Regions from separate parts of the Arthrobacter sp. NPDC057013 genome, predicted to be linked through region 4. Evidence: predicted binding sites of a transcription regulator. Region 4 holds the regulator's gene; each other region holds the start of a gene.
The links. The regulator LexA, encoded in region 4, represses DNA repair genes until DNA is damaged. The targets are predictions, from matches to a motif close to TCGAACANNTGTTCGA.
Positions count from the first base shown of each region.

Region 1 (3,370 bases), on a different contig from region 4:
AGCATGATGCCGGTGGAGTAGATGTCGCTCCGCGCGTCGGCCGGCTTGCCGAGGACCAGCTCGGGGGAGAGGTATGCGACAGTGCCGATCAGGGCCCCTGTGCTGGTTGACGTCGTCACGGCCCGCGCAAGGCCGAAGTCGCCGATCTTGATCCTGCCGTCGTCGGCGATCAGTACGTTCTCCGGCTTGACGTCGCGGTGGATCAGGCCGGCGGCATGGGCAGCCCCCAGGCCTTCCACCACCGGATCGATGAGTGCCAGGGCGAGCCGGGGGGACAAGGCGCCCTTGCTGTTGATGACATCGCGGAGGGTATGCCCTTTGATGTACTCCATCACGAGGTAGGCGGTGTCTCCGTCGTGCCCCTGGTCGAGGACGCCCACCACATGGGGGTGTGAAAGTTTCGCGGCTGCCCGTGCCTCCCGCGCCAGCCGGTCGAGGAAATTGCCGTCGTTGACCAGGTGCGGATGCAGGACTTTCAGGGCGACATCACGGTCCAGCCGCTGGTCCGTGGCCACGTAGACGGTGGACATCCCGCCCCGGGCCAACCTGGACTTCACCCGGTAGCGGTTGTCCACCAGCGACCCGACGAGACTGCCTAAAGCGTTTTCCTGCACTCTTCGATACTAAGTGCTGCACCGAAACGGGTCCGAATCAACATGCGATCCGGACCCGTATCGTTATGCTCCACAGCGGCCGGTATCCCGGCCGGGAGCTCAGCTGAAGAGCTCAGCTGAAGGTCTTGCGGTGTGCCTTGATGGCTGCGACGTAGTGCTTGGTGTCGGTGTACATGCCGTGCTTGTTGACCGAGTACTGGCCCTGGTAGTAGCCGGCGATGGCGTAGTCCAGGTTCTTGCTGGTCCGGATCAGCTGGCGGATGATCGCGATTCCCGCGGTGGCGTTGTCGTACGGGTCAAGCAGGTTCAGCTTGCGGCCCACGAGGTCGGATGCCCATTCGCCGGAGGAAGGGATGACCTGCATGGTGCCGATGGCGTTGGCCGGCGAAACCGCACGCTGGTTGAACCCGGATTCCTGGTACGCGAAGGCCTGCGCCAGTGCCGGATCGACGCCCATCCGCCGCGCCGTGTCAGCCACGATGGACTGCATCTGGGCGAGCGAGGGAACCGGCGAGGCGTTGAGCAGGGCCTTGTTCTTGTTGGCCGAGCTGACCACGGCCGGCGGGTAGGTGTAGCCGAGGAAGGAACTGGGCACGAGCGGCGTGACACTGGATGCCGGCTGGACGGCGCTGGCCTTCCCGGGAATGACGAGCTTCTGGCCCGGGTAGATGACGCTGGTGACCTTCAGCCGGTTCGCCGACAGGATGTCCGCGAGCCTGACGCCGTGCCTTGCTGCGATGCCGGACAGCGTGTCGCCCGCCTTGATGACGTAGGAGGCTGAGCGGGTGGCGGCCGGTGCTGCCGCCTTGGCCGGGGCCGCCGCAACAGCGCTGCCGGTGCCCAGCCGGATCTTCTGGCCCGGGTAAATGATCGATGTCACCTTCAGCCCGTTCCAGCTGAGCACCTGGGAGAGCCTGACGCCGTGTCGCCCGGCGATGCCGCCCAGCGTGTCGCCGGCCTTGACCGTGTAGGTCCGTGAAACGGTGGAGGCTGGCGCCGCTGTGGTCCGGGCGGCCGGAGCCGAGGCCGCCTTCAGCTTGATCCGCTGCCCGGGGTAGATCACGGAGTTCGACTTCAGGTTGTTGAGCTTAAGCACGGCAGTTGTGCTCAGCCCGTACCGGCCGGCGATACCGCTGACGGTGTCCCCGCGGACCACAGTGTGGGCCATAGGGGTGACGCTGGTGGGCTGAAAGCCCGCCGGGATCGCGGCCGGCACGGAGGCCGCCGGGATGATGCCCGCTTTGACTGCTGCTGCCTGGGCCTCGATGGCGGCGGCGAGGGTCGCGGGTACGGTTTTGGGCTGGGCATCGGCCGCGGCAGGCTGGGCGACCGCAAGGGAGGAAAGCATGACGGCAGGCAGCGTGGCCGTCGCGGCCGCGATCAGGGGCAGGCCCGGCCGGGGTGGCTGCTTGGTGGAGCGGGTCGTCGTCATGGGAAAGATCCTCTTCTCAGCGGCGAATGCTGTCGGTCATGCCAGTTTGCTCGTGATACCAATGTTACTGATGTTAATTGTGTTGCGAATGTTATCTATGTGAATCTCTCACGATTTCCCGGTTAGCACAAGAATTGGATTTGAGCCGGAACATCCGTCCGACTGGGAGTGTCGCGCCCGAAAACGGAGCGTGCGCGCATGCGGGCTGTTTCGACTAGGCTTGCGGGCGCCCGCCGTGGCAACCTTGACCCGTGAGTACTGTAGAAACCCTCGTAGGCGACTGGCTGCCCTTGCCCGACGTCGCCCAGTTGCTGGATGTGTCCATTACCAAAGTCCACGGGCTCCTTGACGAGCGGGCGCTGGCGGCCCTGCGGATCGGCGAACGCCGGATCCGTTCGGTGCCCGCGGCCTTCATCCAGGACGGCCACGTTGTGGACAGCCTCAAGGGCACGATTGTGGTGCTGGCGGACGCAGGCTTCTCAGACGAGGAGCTCATCGTGTGGCTCTTCACCCCTGACGATTCACTGCGCGGGCGCCCCATCGATGCGCTCCGCGACGGCCGCAAGACCGAAATCCGCCGCCGGGCACAGTTGCTGGCGTGGTAAGTAACACCGCCTGGTAATAAGAACCCAGCCTGGTAACCAACCCAGCGGCAAACGGGCCGGGCCAGCCGATTAGGCGGCCCGGCTCACTGTCGCCTCAGCAAGCCGGCGCAGCGCGGTCTTGGGGAGGTCTTCCAGCGGCAGCAGCTCGAGTGCCGCGTATGCCGCATCACCGAACTCCCCGATCAGCACTTCCGTGGCCTGCAGTGCCCCGCAGTCTGCGATGATGCGGCGGATCTCGGCCACGTCGTCCCCGCCCAGCTCGGGGCTGCCGAGCTTTGAGTCGATGAACGCGGACTCCTCGGGAGTGGCCATGTCCAGCGCAAAGGCCACGAGGACGGTCCGCTTGCCCTCCCGGAGATCGTCTCCTGCGGGTTTGCCGGTGGTGACCGGGTCGCCGAAGACGCCCAGCACGTCGTCGCGAAGCTGGAAAGCTTCGCCAAGGGGGAGTGCGAAGGCGGAGTAGCCCCGGAGCAGTTCGTCTGAGGCGCCGCCGAGCGCCCCGCCCAGGGCGAGCGGATGCTCCGTCGAGTACTTGGCCGACTTGAAGCGGATGATCGACTGGGCGCGGCTGACGGCCCCGGCGCGGTCGCGCACCGGCCCGGCCACCTCTTCGAGGATGTCCAGGTACTGCCCGGCCATGACCTCCGAGCGCATCAGGTTGAAGATCAGCCGTGCCCTGCTTCCTGAGGCCGCCGTTTCTCCGATGTCGGTGAAGGCTT
Region 1 is NZ_JBHUSE010000018.1:45,018-48,387, reverse strand. Features, by position in the region: gene ACFTSA_RS18980 (PASTA domain-containing protein) at 1-614, opposite strand, end outside; gene ACFTSA_RS18975 (LysM peptidoglycan-binding domain-containing protein) at 727-2,046, opposite strand; gene ACFTSA_RS18970 (Rv2175c family DNA-binding protein) at 2,298-2,651, shown strand; gene ACFTSA_RS18965 (polyprenyl synthetase family protein) at 2,721-3,370, opposite strand, start outside.
Region 1: a site for LexA is predicted at 2,193-2,208, ahead of ACFTSA_RS18975 (LysM peptidoglycan-binding domain-containing protein). Genes of this name have one in related genera too.

Region 2 (3,370 bases), on a different contig from region 4:
ACGGTGCCTACAAGGAGCGGAGGCGGGCCGCTAAAGTGCTCTGCATCCATAATCAATTGTGTGCCCGCGGCGTCAGGAAAAACCATAGCCGCACAGGGCCTTCGCCCAGCTCAGCGCCGGTTTTCAACCCCGCGGCGCGGCTGCTGGCGCAGGTGGAAGGGCGGTGATTTCTCCCTTGAATCCCGCGCCGGGTGAGCCTAGTTTGGAGACGTAGAAAGGCGGCGTCCGATGCAGATTCACATGTGGTGGCTTGATCTGGACCTGAAAAGCAAGGAGTGGCTTCGCGAGAACCTGCGGGCCGGCGACGTTCCGGTGTTCGTGATGGAGGGGATTGCCCAGGCTGGCGGCCCGCACCCGGACACCCCGCAGGCGGTCCTGACCGAAGCCGAGTGGGATTTCATCGAAACCCAGTCGGAGTTTGTGGACTGACTGGTTCGGCTGGACTGACCAGTTCCGCCGGTCTGACTGTCGCGGGCCCGCGCGCCGGTCATGCCGCGCGGACCACCGGCAGCTCATCCCAGTGGGTCGTGTAGCGCGGCGAACGCATGCCGCGCTTCATGCTCCAGTCCAGACCGCTCCTCAGGCCTGCGAACCCGAGCCCAATGGTGCCCCTGCCGTACTTCCGGCTGATCTGCTCAACCAGCGGGCCGATTCCGCGTTCCTCGTGCGGGTTGGTGAAGGGATCCAGTGGCTGCTGGTTGCCGGACGGCCGCAGGTCGGTGACCATGATGCCGGCCCGGGCGTATCTGACGCCGTCCAGGATGGCGGGAAGCAGGGCGTGGGCTGCCCTGGTGAGCAGCACCGGGTCGGCGGTGGGCATGGGCAGCGGCACGCAGACGGACGGAAACGACTTGTCCTTCGGGTTGTAGTGGGACGTGCCGGCGAACGCGGTGAGGACCTTGGCCTGAAGATTGTGCCGGGCGAGCCGCGCACTCGCCTGCTGCGCATAGACGCTCAGGACCTGGCGAAATTCGCGGACGGACGTCAGGGGAGTGGAAAACGAGCGGGAGAAGATCAGCTGGTCCCGGCCCACGCGTTCCTCCTCCAGGGGTATGCACGGCGTTCCGCGCAGCTCCAGTACCGTGCGCATCAGCACCACCGAAAAGCGGTCGCGCACCATCACCGGATCCGCCCGGCTGAGCTCCAGGATGGAGCAGATCCCCATGGCGTTCAGCCGTTTTTCCAGCCGGCCCGCCACGCCCCAGACCTCCGAGACCGCCAACCGGGACATAAGCAGTTCACGCGTCTCCGGGGCCATCGATTCCCAGCGGCACACCCCGTCAAGGGCGGCGTTATTCTTGGCCCACCGGTTGGCCAGTTTGGCCAGCGTCTTGGTGCCGGCGATGCCGACGCACACAGGCACCCCGACGTTGCGCCGGACCGCGGCCCTGATGGTCCGGCCAAGACCCATCACCTGTTCGGGGCTGCCCTTGATGCCAAGGAACGCCTCGTCGATGCTGTACACCTCGAGCCAGGCCGAGTAGCGTCCCAGCAGCTCCATGACCCGGGCGCTGATGTCGCCGTACAGTTCATGGTTGCTGGACCGGGCAACGAGGCCCCACTCCTTGGCCCGCGGGGCGATCTTGAACCACGGTTCACCGGTGCTGATCCCCAGGGCCTTGGCCTCCGGGCTGCGGGTCACGGCGCAGCCGTCGTTGTTGGAAAGCACCACCAGCGGCTTACCTTCGAGGGAGGGATCGAAGGCCCGCTCCGCGCTGGCGTAGAAGCAGTTCACATCCACCAGGGCTATCTGCTGCCGGGCCTCAGACATGATGCAGGCACCTCGTGGCCACGCCCCAAACGGTGAGGTCGGACAACGCAGGGACAACGATGTCCGGATACAGCGGGTTGGCCGCCTGGAGCACCACGCCGGCCGCGGTGATCTTCAAGCGCTTGATGGTGAGCTCGCCGTCCAGCACTGCCACCACCACGGATCCGTCGCGCGGTTCCAGCGCGCGGTTCACGATCAGTTCGTCGCCGTCGCTGATGCCGGCCTCTTCCATCGAGTCGCCGGACACCCGCACGATGTAGGTGCTGGTGATGTCCTGGATCAGGTGCTCGTTCAGGTCGATCCGGCCGTCAAAGTAGTCCTGGGCGGGGGACGGGAAGCCCGCCGCCACGGCCACGGGGGAGACCAGCACCAGCCGCAGGGAAAGTCCCGCCTCTATCACTCGGGGACCAATAATGACGCCCACAACACACCTTTTTTCGAATATATGTTCGATAGTTCAGTGTAGCCCCCGGGGCCGACAGAATGCAGCTGTGTGAGACAGCGGTTGTGTTCATCACACGTTCGTCGTGCCGTCTCCGTCACAGCGGGTCTCCGTCGCATACTGGTCTCATGGGGATGCAAGACGCAGGAGGATCAGTGGTGGAAACCTTGAAGAGGGTGGTGCGGAACGAGTACTTTCCGGCAGCGGCCGTGCTGACGCTGGTGGTGCTCTTCTGGGTTGCAGGCCTGTTTGGCGGCCTCTCGCTGCTGAGCCGGAGCCAGCCCCCGATTGCCACGCTCACCTGGCTGCTGTTCGTTTACGCCGCTGCCGTCCTCACGCCACTGGCCGGCATCCTGGCCGCGGCGGACCTGCTTCGCCGGTGGTGGCGAAACCGTCGCGCCGCGAAGGCGGGTACCGCCCAAAGCGGCACCCGCAATGGCGGCACGCCCAACGACGGCACCGCCAAGGACGGCGCGAAACTCGGGTCCTAGGCCCGGCCCAAGCAACGAATCCAGCCAAACCCATGGGGGCCAGAACCATTGCAGCCCCTCCGCGCGAGTGGTTGCATGGGGTTCATGAATGCCTCAAAGAGCTTCGTTTTAGCAATCGGGACCAAAAAAGGTCTCTGGCTGGCCACCAGCCAGGACCGGAAGCAGTGGTCCTTTTCCGGACCGCACTTCCTCATGAGCGAGATACCAAGCATCGGAATCGACACGCGGGACGGCCGCACGCGCATCATGGTGGGGGTGCGGTCCGAGCACTGGGGCCCGTACGTAGCCCACTCCGATGATCTCGGCGCCAGCTGGACCGAGCCCGAACAGGGCGCCATCAAGTTCCCCGAAGGCACCGACGCCGCCGTCGAACGCATCTGGCAGATCTACCCCGACGCCGAATCCCGCCCGGGCGTCGTCTGGGCCGGAGCGGAGCCGATTTCGGTATGGAAGTCGACCGACGGCGGCGAGCACTTTGAGCTGAACCGCGGACTCTGGGACCACCCGCACCGCAGCGAGTGGGGTGCCGGATACGGCGGCGCCGCCGCCCACTCGATCGTGGTCAACCCCTCCGGGGACAACGTCCACGTGGCCATGAGCACGGGAGGAGTGTACCGCTCACTCGACGGGGGGACGTCCTGGGAGCCGCGGAACAAAGGCATCTCC
Region 2 is NZ_JBHUSE010000016.1:22,146-25,515, reverse strand. Features, by position in the region: gene ACFTSA_RS17830 (universal stress protein) at 1-50, opposite strand, end outside; gene ACFTSA_RS17825 (hypothetical protein) at 229-429, shown strand; gene ACFTSA_RS17820 (Y-family DNA polymerase) at 488-1,771, opposite strand; gene ACFTSA_RS17815 (LexA family protein) at 1,764-2,195, opposite strand; gene ACFTSA_RS17810 (hypothetical protein) at 2,372-2,704, shown strand; gene ACFTSA_RS17805 (WD40/YVTN/BNR-like repeat-containing protein) at 2,789-3,370, shown strand, end outside.
Region 2: a site for LexA is predicted at 2,209-2,224, ahead of ACFTSA_RS17815 (LexA family protein). Genes of this name have one in related genera too.

Region 3 (3,370 bases), on a different contig from region 4:
CGACGCCGGTGCCGCCGCCGTCGGCCCAGGCGAGGATGTGGTCGGCGTCGTTGTCCAGGGAGTGGTTGTTGCAGCTGGGGAATGTGCACTTGGCGTCGCGGAGCCGCAACCACTGGCGCATCGGTTTGGTCAGCCGGTAGCTGGTGCGGCCGATCTCCAGCGGTGCCCCGTCGCGCGGGTCAACAAGCACCCGGTGGAAAGAGGTGGCGCCCTCGGCGACGAGCCGGCGGGCCATCGACGGCGGGATCGGCCCGTACCCATCCAGTGTGGCCGGTTCCTCGGACAGGCCAAGCAGGGAGAACACCGGCACCGTGACCAGGACCTGCGCCCCAGGTGACGGCACATCACCGGCCCAACCAGGAGCGCCCGGAATAGCGTCTGCGGCACCGGCCCGCGCAGAGCCTGCGGCACCGGCCCGCTCGCATCCTGCGGGCGGGATTTCGGTGGGCGGGGGATCTGTGGGAAGCGGCTTACCGTGCAGCGCAGCGTCCGGGGGCCGATCATCCACGGGCAGGGGCCTTGCCGGCAGGGAACCTGTCGACAGGAGATCTGCGGGAACGAATTCTGTGGGCGGGTCATCGTTCGCGCCGCCCACTGCCGGTGCCGGGCCGAGCAACCAGCCGGCGAACGCATCGACGCGGAGCTGGGTCAGGGTCCGGGTTTCGGCCGGGCCTTGCAGGGCGCGGGCGGCGGCGGTGGCGCGGTTCCAGATCCCGGCTGCCTGGTCGGCCGGCAGATAGGCCGACAGCCACGCCATGCCGTCCCGGTCCGGGGCATACTCCAGCCGCCGGTCCTCCACACACCGGTGGTGGCGTTTTTCGATGCTGACCGGGTGATGCCGTTCCCGCCAATACCGGGCCTTCGCCCGGAACCTTGCCGGCGTCAGCTCCCCCGCCGGGCAACCCCGGGCCGGGTTTGGTGCGTCCGGGTCCAGGAAATGCGCCTCAAACGCCGCCGCAGCAGCCGGCCCCAGCCCCTCGGTCTCGTCACACATGATCCGCCCGTGCTGCCAGGAGAGGGTTCCCGACCCGAGCGCGGCAAGAGTCAGCGGCAGATCCCTGGTGAGTTTGGCGGATTCGTCCAGCAAGCGTGCCGCCGCCCCCTCGCTCACGCTCAGCGCGCACGCGACCTCAGCGGTCACCGACATCTCCAACGCGTCCCGCTCCGACACGGACGCCCCAGGGGCCGCCAACGCCGCCGCGGCAGCAGCGAAACCAGCCGCGGCCTGGACCTTCAACGCAGCCACCCGGGCCTCCAGCCTGGCCGTCCCGGCCAGCACATCCAGCCACGCATCCGCCTCATCCCGCAACGGATCACCAGCGGTCAAACCCCCAGAACCGGTCACCGCCACAGAACCGGCCTCGGCGCCGGCAGCCTCACGGACAAAACGAGCCAGCACAGCAACAGAGGACTCCACGCCCTCCACCGTCTGCACCGCTGCCGTCGCATCCATACCCACAGCATGACAGGGGGCTACGACAATTTAAGGATGGAAAGTACACCCCAAGGGGACCACATCGAAAAGTTTTTTTAGACCGCGTGAGAACGAAAACCAGGTGACCGCTCAGGGCGCTCCCAGCACTCAGAACGCCCTGAGCTGCGACTTACTTGGGGTCAGTTTCCGGAGCCGTCGAGCGTGACGGTGCCGGCATCGCCGTCGACCTTAACTTGCTGCCCACTGGACACCCGCTGGGTGGCCACGCCCGTTCCCAGGACGGCAGGGATGCCGTACTCCCGTGCGACGATCGAACTGTGGCTCAGCGGCCCGCCAACGTCCGTGACGACGGCGGAGGCCATCGCAAACAGCGGCGTCCAGGCGGGGGTGGTCATGCGCGCCACCAGCACCTCGCCGGGCCGCATGCTGGCGAAGTCGTCGGGGCCGTGCAGCAGCCGGGCCGGCGCGCTCACCTGCCCCGAGCTCGCGCCGACGCCGGTGATGACATCTCCGGCCTGCTGCACCGACCGCGCGGGCATCATGCTGCCGAACGCCCGTTCCATCCACCGGCTTTCCGGCAGCAGCTGCGGGGCCGCGGCTTTTCGCTGGCCCCGCCACAGCATCTTGCGCTGCTCAACGGCTTCCGCCCGCACGGGCCGGTCCGTACCGGTGATGGCCGCGCCGGGCGTGGCAAGCCCGAAGTCGATGGCGTTGCGGAGTTCATCGAGGCGGAGCCAGAAGATGTCGGACGGAGCCGCGACGACGCCCGAGGCCGTCAGCCGCTCCCCCAGTTCCAGCAGCATCCGCCGCATCAGCGGCCAGGCCAGTCCGACGTCGGCCAGCGCGTCCTCACGGACAGGCGCCGTTTTCTGTGCCCAGCGCAGCAGCCTGCGGAAGACGGCCCGACGGCGCGGCCCCAGCCTGGCGCTGATCAGCCGGGCCTGCTCCTCCCGCCGGTCGGCAGACCGCTGCTGACGCTCGTGCGGATCCTTGCCTTGCCCACGCACGAAGTACCTCAGGGTCTCAAGCAGTGCGGACGGGTCATCGGCCGGCACAGGGTTGACGAAATCAAGGTTGTAGACGGCATGCCCGTACCGGTCGAGGTGCCGCTGGAGGCGGGAACGCCACTCGTTCCACAGTTCCGGGTCCACACCTCCGTCCACTTCTCCGCCCGCGCCGGCGGGAGGCGTGCCGCTGCGGAGAGCTTCGGCGATGGCGGGTGCAGATCCTTCCGTGACCGCAGTAGCGAGCTGCGGCCGTTCGCGGGTCCACACGGCCAGGTCGTACAGGGACTTCTCCGCGCGGATGGGTTCGCTGTCGTAGCCGAGGAGGAAGACCTCCGCCGAGGGGTCACCGGGCCGGCGGACGAGTTTGTCGTAGTAGCTCCGGAGCATGATCTCGCTGGTGGCGGCGATGGGGATGATGGACTGGACCGCGGTGTAGTACGCGGCGCCGGCGTCGAGCAACGCCGAAATGCCCTCCAGCAGTTCGGCGGCCGGGCGGTCCGCCGGCGGTCTAGCCGCCCAGAACTTCACAAGCCCGCGGTACTTCGGGTGCGAGTGGTCGCGCCAGCCCTTGATTCCCATGTGCGCCTTGCCCTGGGCGAGCGCGCGCATCGCCGTCAGCGACCTGCCCATGACCCGCCGCATTCCGGCGTTGTTGTAGTAGTAGTACGCGTAGCCGTTGACCGTGGGGAGTGAGACGTCCCCGGGCCGCACCACGCTCTTGCCGAATGCTTCGTTGAGCAGGGCGTTGAGCGACTTCACCACGGCGCCGTCGATGAGGTCGGCGAACAGGGGCGACAACGGGTCCGGCAACTGCTCAACGATGCTGGCCCGGAAATACATCCCGTTCGGATAGGGCAGCGGCCACTCGGTCGGGGCATCGGCCGTGGGTTCCGGCAGCGCGGTGATGGGGCGGGCCTGCAGGATGAAG
Region 3 is NZ_JBHUSE010000007.1:79,071-82,440, reverse strand. Features, by position in the region: gene ACFTSA_RS11650 (DUF222 domain-containing protein) at 1-1,453, opposite strand, end outside; gene ACFTSA_RS11645 (PEP/pyruvate-binding domain-containing protein) at 1,615-3,370, opposite strand, start outside.
Region 3: a site for LexA is predicted at 1,518-1,533, ahead of ACFTSA_RS11650 (DUF222 domain-containing protein). Genes of this name have one in related genera too.

Region 4 (3,370 bases):
ATCACCGTGGACGCGCTCAACACCGCGGCTGCCAACCTTGAGGTGGCCCTCGCCGGCGTTCCCAGCGGCCTGCTGCCTAACGGCCTGAACGATGAGCAGCTGGACTGTGTGGACCAGCTCCGTGAGGCCTGCCGGGCGGCCCTGTCGGATTCCAAGGGAGACAGCAATACAACGGCCGACGGCGGGCGGCAGCTGGCACGCTCCCGCCTCCTGGTGATTTTGGAGCTTTGTGAACGGCTCGTTGCCGCCCGGGAAAACCGTGAGGTGGTCTGGTTCTCCCGGAACAGCACGTTTGACCCGCAGCAGGGATACTCGGCGCCCGACGAGACTGCCCCGGCACTGGTCAACATCGCCCCGCTGAGCGTTGCGGGCCGGCTCCGGGAGGGCCTGTTCGCCGGTCATACCGTGGTGCTGACGTCGGCCACCCTCGCCATCGGCTCTGCCTTCGAACCTGCCGCGGGCGGGCTCGGGCTGGTCGGGGAAGGCGCTCCGAGCTGGACCGGCGTCGACGTGGGCTCGCCCTTTGACTACCCGCGGCAGGGCATACTCTACGTAGCGGGTCACCTGCCGAAGCCTGGCCGCGGCACCTCGCCTGAGGCGCTGGACGAACTCGAGTCACTGATCCGCGCGTCCGGCGGGGGAGCGCTCTGCCTGTTCTCCTCCCGGCGGGCCGCCGAGGAAGCGGCAGACGCCCTGCGCGACCGGCTGGATATCAGCATTCTTTGCCAGGGCGAGTCCACCATGACGGCCCTCGTGAAGCAGTTCGCGGACGAGCCGGACACCTGCCTGTTCGGCACGATGTCATTGTGGCAGGGCGTCGATGTGCCGGGTGGGTCGTGCCGTCTGGTGGTGATTGACAGGATTCCCTTCCCGCGGCCTGATGATCCGCTGATGACGGCGCGGTCGCGGGCTGTTGCCCAAGCGGGCGGCAACGGCTTCATGTCCGTGTCCGCCACGCACGCGGCCATCAGGCTTGCCCAGGGGGCCGGGCGGCTCATTCGGTCCACGGATGACAGGGGTGTCGTGGCGGTGCTGGACTCCCGGCTGTCCACGGAACGCTATGGCGGGTTCCTGCGGGCTGCCCTGCCGCCGTTCTGGCCCACGACCGACCGGAAGACCGCCGTCGCGGCCCTCGAAAGGCTCGCCGGCGCGCAGGCATGAGGAAGCCCCGGGCTGCGGCAGCCCGGGGCCGCAGGTCCTGTCCGCTGGTTACGCACCCATGGTTCTGTGCCGTTGGTTCCCTGGGGACAGGCCCAAAGGGGGCTACAGCGAGCGGAGTACGGAAACCACCTTGCCCATGACCACCGCGTGGTCGCCGAGGATGGGTTCGTACTGCGTGTTCTGCGGCAGGAGCCAGGTGTGGCCGTCCCGCTGCCGGAAGGTCTTGACCGTGGCTTCATCGTCGAGCAGTGCCGCGACGATGTCGCCGTTGACGGCGTCGCTCTGCCGCCGGACCACAACCCAGTCCCCGTCGCAGATGGCGGCGTCCACCATGGAGTCGCCCGCGACCTTGAGCATGAACAGTTCCCCGTGGCCCACCAGCTGGCGGGGCAGCGGCATCAGCTCCTCCACCATCTGATCGGCGAGTATGGGGCCGCCGGCGGCGATCCGGCCGACCAGCGGCACCATGGCGGTGTCCATCGCGCTGGGCAGTTCGGACACGGAGCCGCCCGCCGCGCTGAGGGCCGGGGCTCTGTCAGCGCCGCCGGATTTCGCCGTCCCCGCATCCAGGGTGAGCGGCATCAGGACCTCCATGGCGCGCGGCCGCTTGGGGTCGCGCCGCAGGTAGCCGAGCTTTTCCAGCTGCGAAAGCTGATGGGTCACGCTGGAGAGGCTGGCCAGGCCGACGGTGTCGCCGATTTCCCGCATCGACGGCGGGTAGCCGTTCTCGTTGACCGAACGCTGGATGGTTTCCAGGATCTTCTTCTGGCGGAGTGTAAGTCCCTTGGGGGTCCGCTGAGACCGCGGGCTGCGCTGGGGAGCCTTGCCGTCAGAGGCTTGTGCTGCCATGTTCGCCAACGCCTTTCCGTTCCTCCCGGCCGCGGTAGCTGCTCCGGCCGGGAACTTCCGGCCTGAAAAATGTCAGACCCTGCTGATCAACTGCAGTTGTGGTTGTTCCTTGATTTCCAACGTAGGCCAGCCATACGGCTTTTTCAAACATTTGTTCTAGCGAGTCTCGACTTAATTCGTTGATAGGTGCTAAAACTAGGAAAAGCAAAGTTCGAACATGTGTTCTAGTTAAGGCTGTTTGTCAGTCCGGTGTTCGAACTGTTTGTTCGAACGCGAGGCAGTACAACTTGGTCCAGGAGGGCTCACGCCATGTCAGCTTCAACAGCAGCAACAACTTCCACGGCAGTTTCCCGGCCCGGCAGGCCGCCGCGCCTGCGCCTCACCCGCCGTGGCCGGATTGTCCTGATCGGCCTCCCGCTTGTCCTGCTCGCCGCCGTGCTCCTGTCTCTGACCGGGCTGCTGAACTCGCCGGCCAAGGCGGCGGACAGCGCCGGCGGCCTCTCCGTTACGCCGACGGTCTCGGTCACGGTGCAGCCCGGAGAATCGCTGTGGGCGATCGCCGGCAAGGTCGATCCGAACCGCGATCCACGGGATGTGATTGCGGACATTGTCCAGCTCAACGACCTTCAGGCCGGGAAGGTCATGCCAGGGCAGCAGCTTTTTGTGCCGAACAAGTAGCGCTTTATGCTCCCCGAACCGTATGGTTCCCGGGCGCCGGAACCGTCACAGTTTCCGGCCAGCCCTGCCGGGTACTTAAACTGTCTAGGTGACTGACCAGCTTGAGCGACTGAACCGACTGCCCCTGCGGACCAACCTGAGGGGGCTGTCCCCATACGGCGCCCCGCAGCTTGACGTTCCGATCCTGCTCAACGTCAACGAGAACACCCATGGCGTGCCCGCCGACGTGCGGGCGGCCATCACCGCGGCGGTAAGCGAGGCCGCCACCGGACTCAACCGGTACCCCGACCGCGAATTCACCGAACTTCGGGAAGCCCTGGCGGAATACCTTGGCCACGGGCTCAGCGCGGACAACCTCTGGGCAGCCAACGGGTCCAACGAGGTCCTCCAGCAGATCCTCCAGGCCTTTGGCGGCCCGGGCCGGTCGCTTCTGAGCTTCCCGCCGACGTACTCCATGTACCCGCTCCTTGCCAGCGGCACGGACACTGCCTACATTGCCGGCAAGCGGGCCGACGACTACGGCCTCAGTGCTGAGTCGGCCGCCAGCCAGGTGCGTGAACTGCAGCCGAACATCGTCTTCCTGTGCTCGCCCAACAACCCCACCGGCACGGGCCTGGGTCTGGATGTGGTGGAAGCGGTCTACGGGGCAGGCGAGGCGAGTCAGGCGATCGTCGTCGTGGAC
Region 4 is NZ_JBHUSE010000023.1:37,432-40,801, forward strand. Features, by position in the region: gene ACFTSA_RS21230 (ATP-dependent DNA helicase) at 1-1,161, shown strand, start outside; gene lexA (transcriptional repressor LexA) at 1,264-2,010, opposite strand; gene ACFTSA_RS21240 (LysM peptidoglycan-binding domain-containing protein) at 2,320-2,688, shown strand; gene ACFTSA_RS21245 (histidinol-phosphate transaminase) at 2,777-3,370, shown strand, end outside.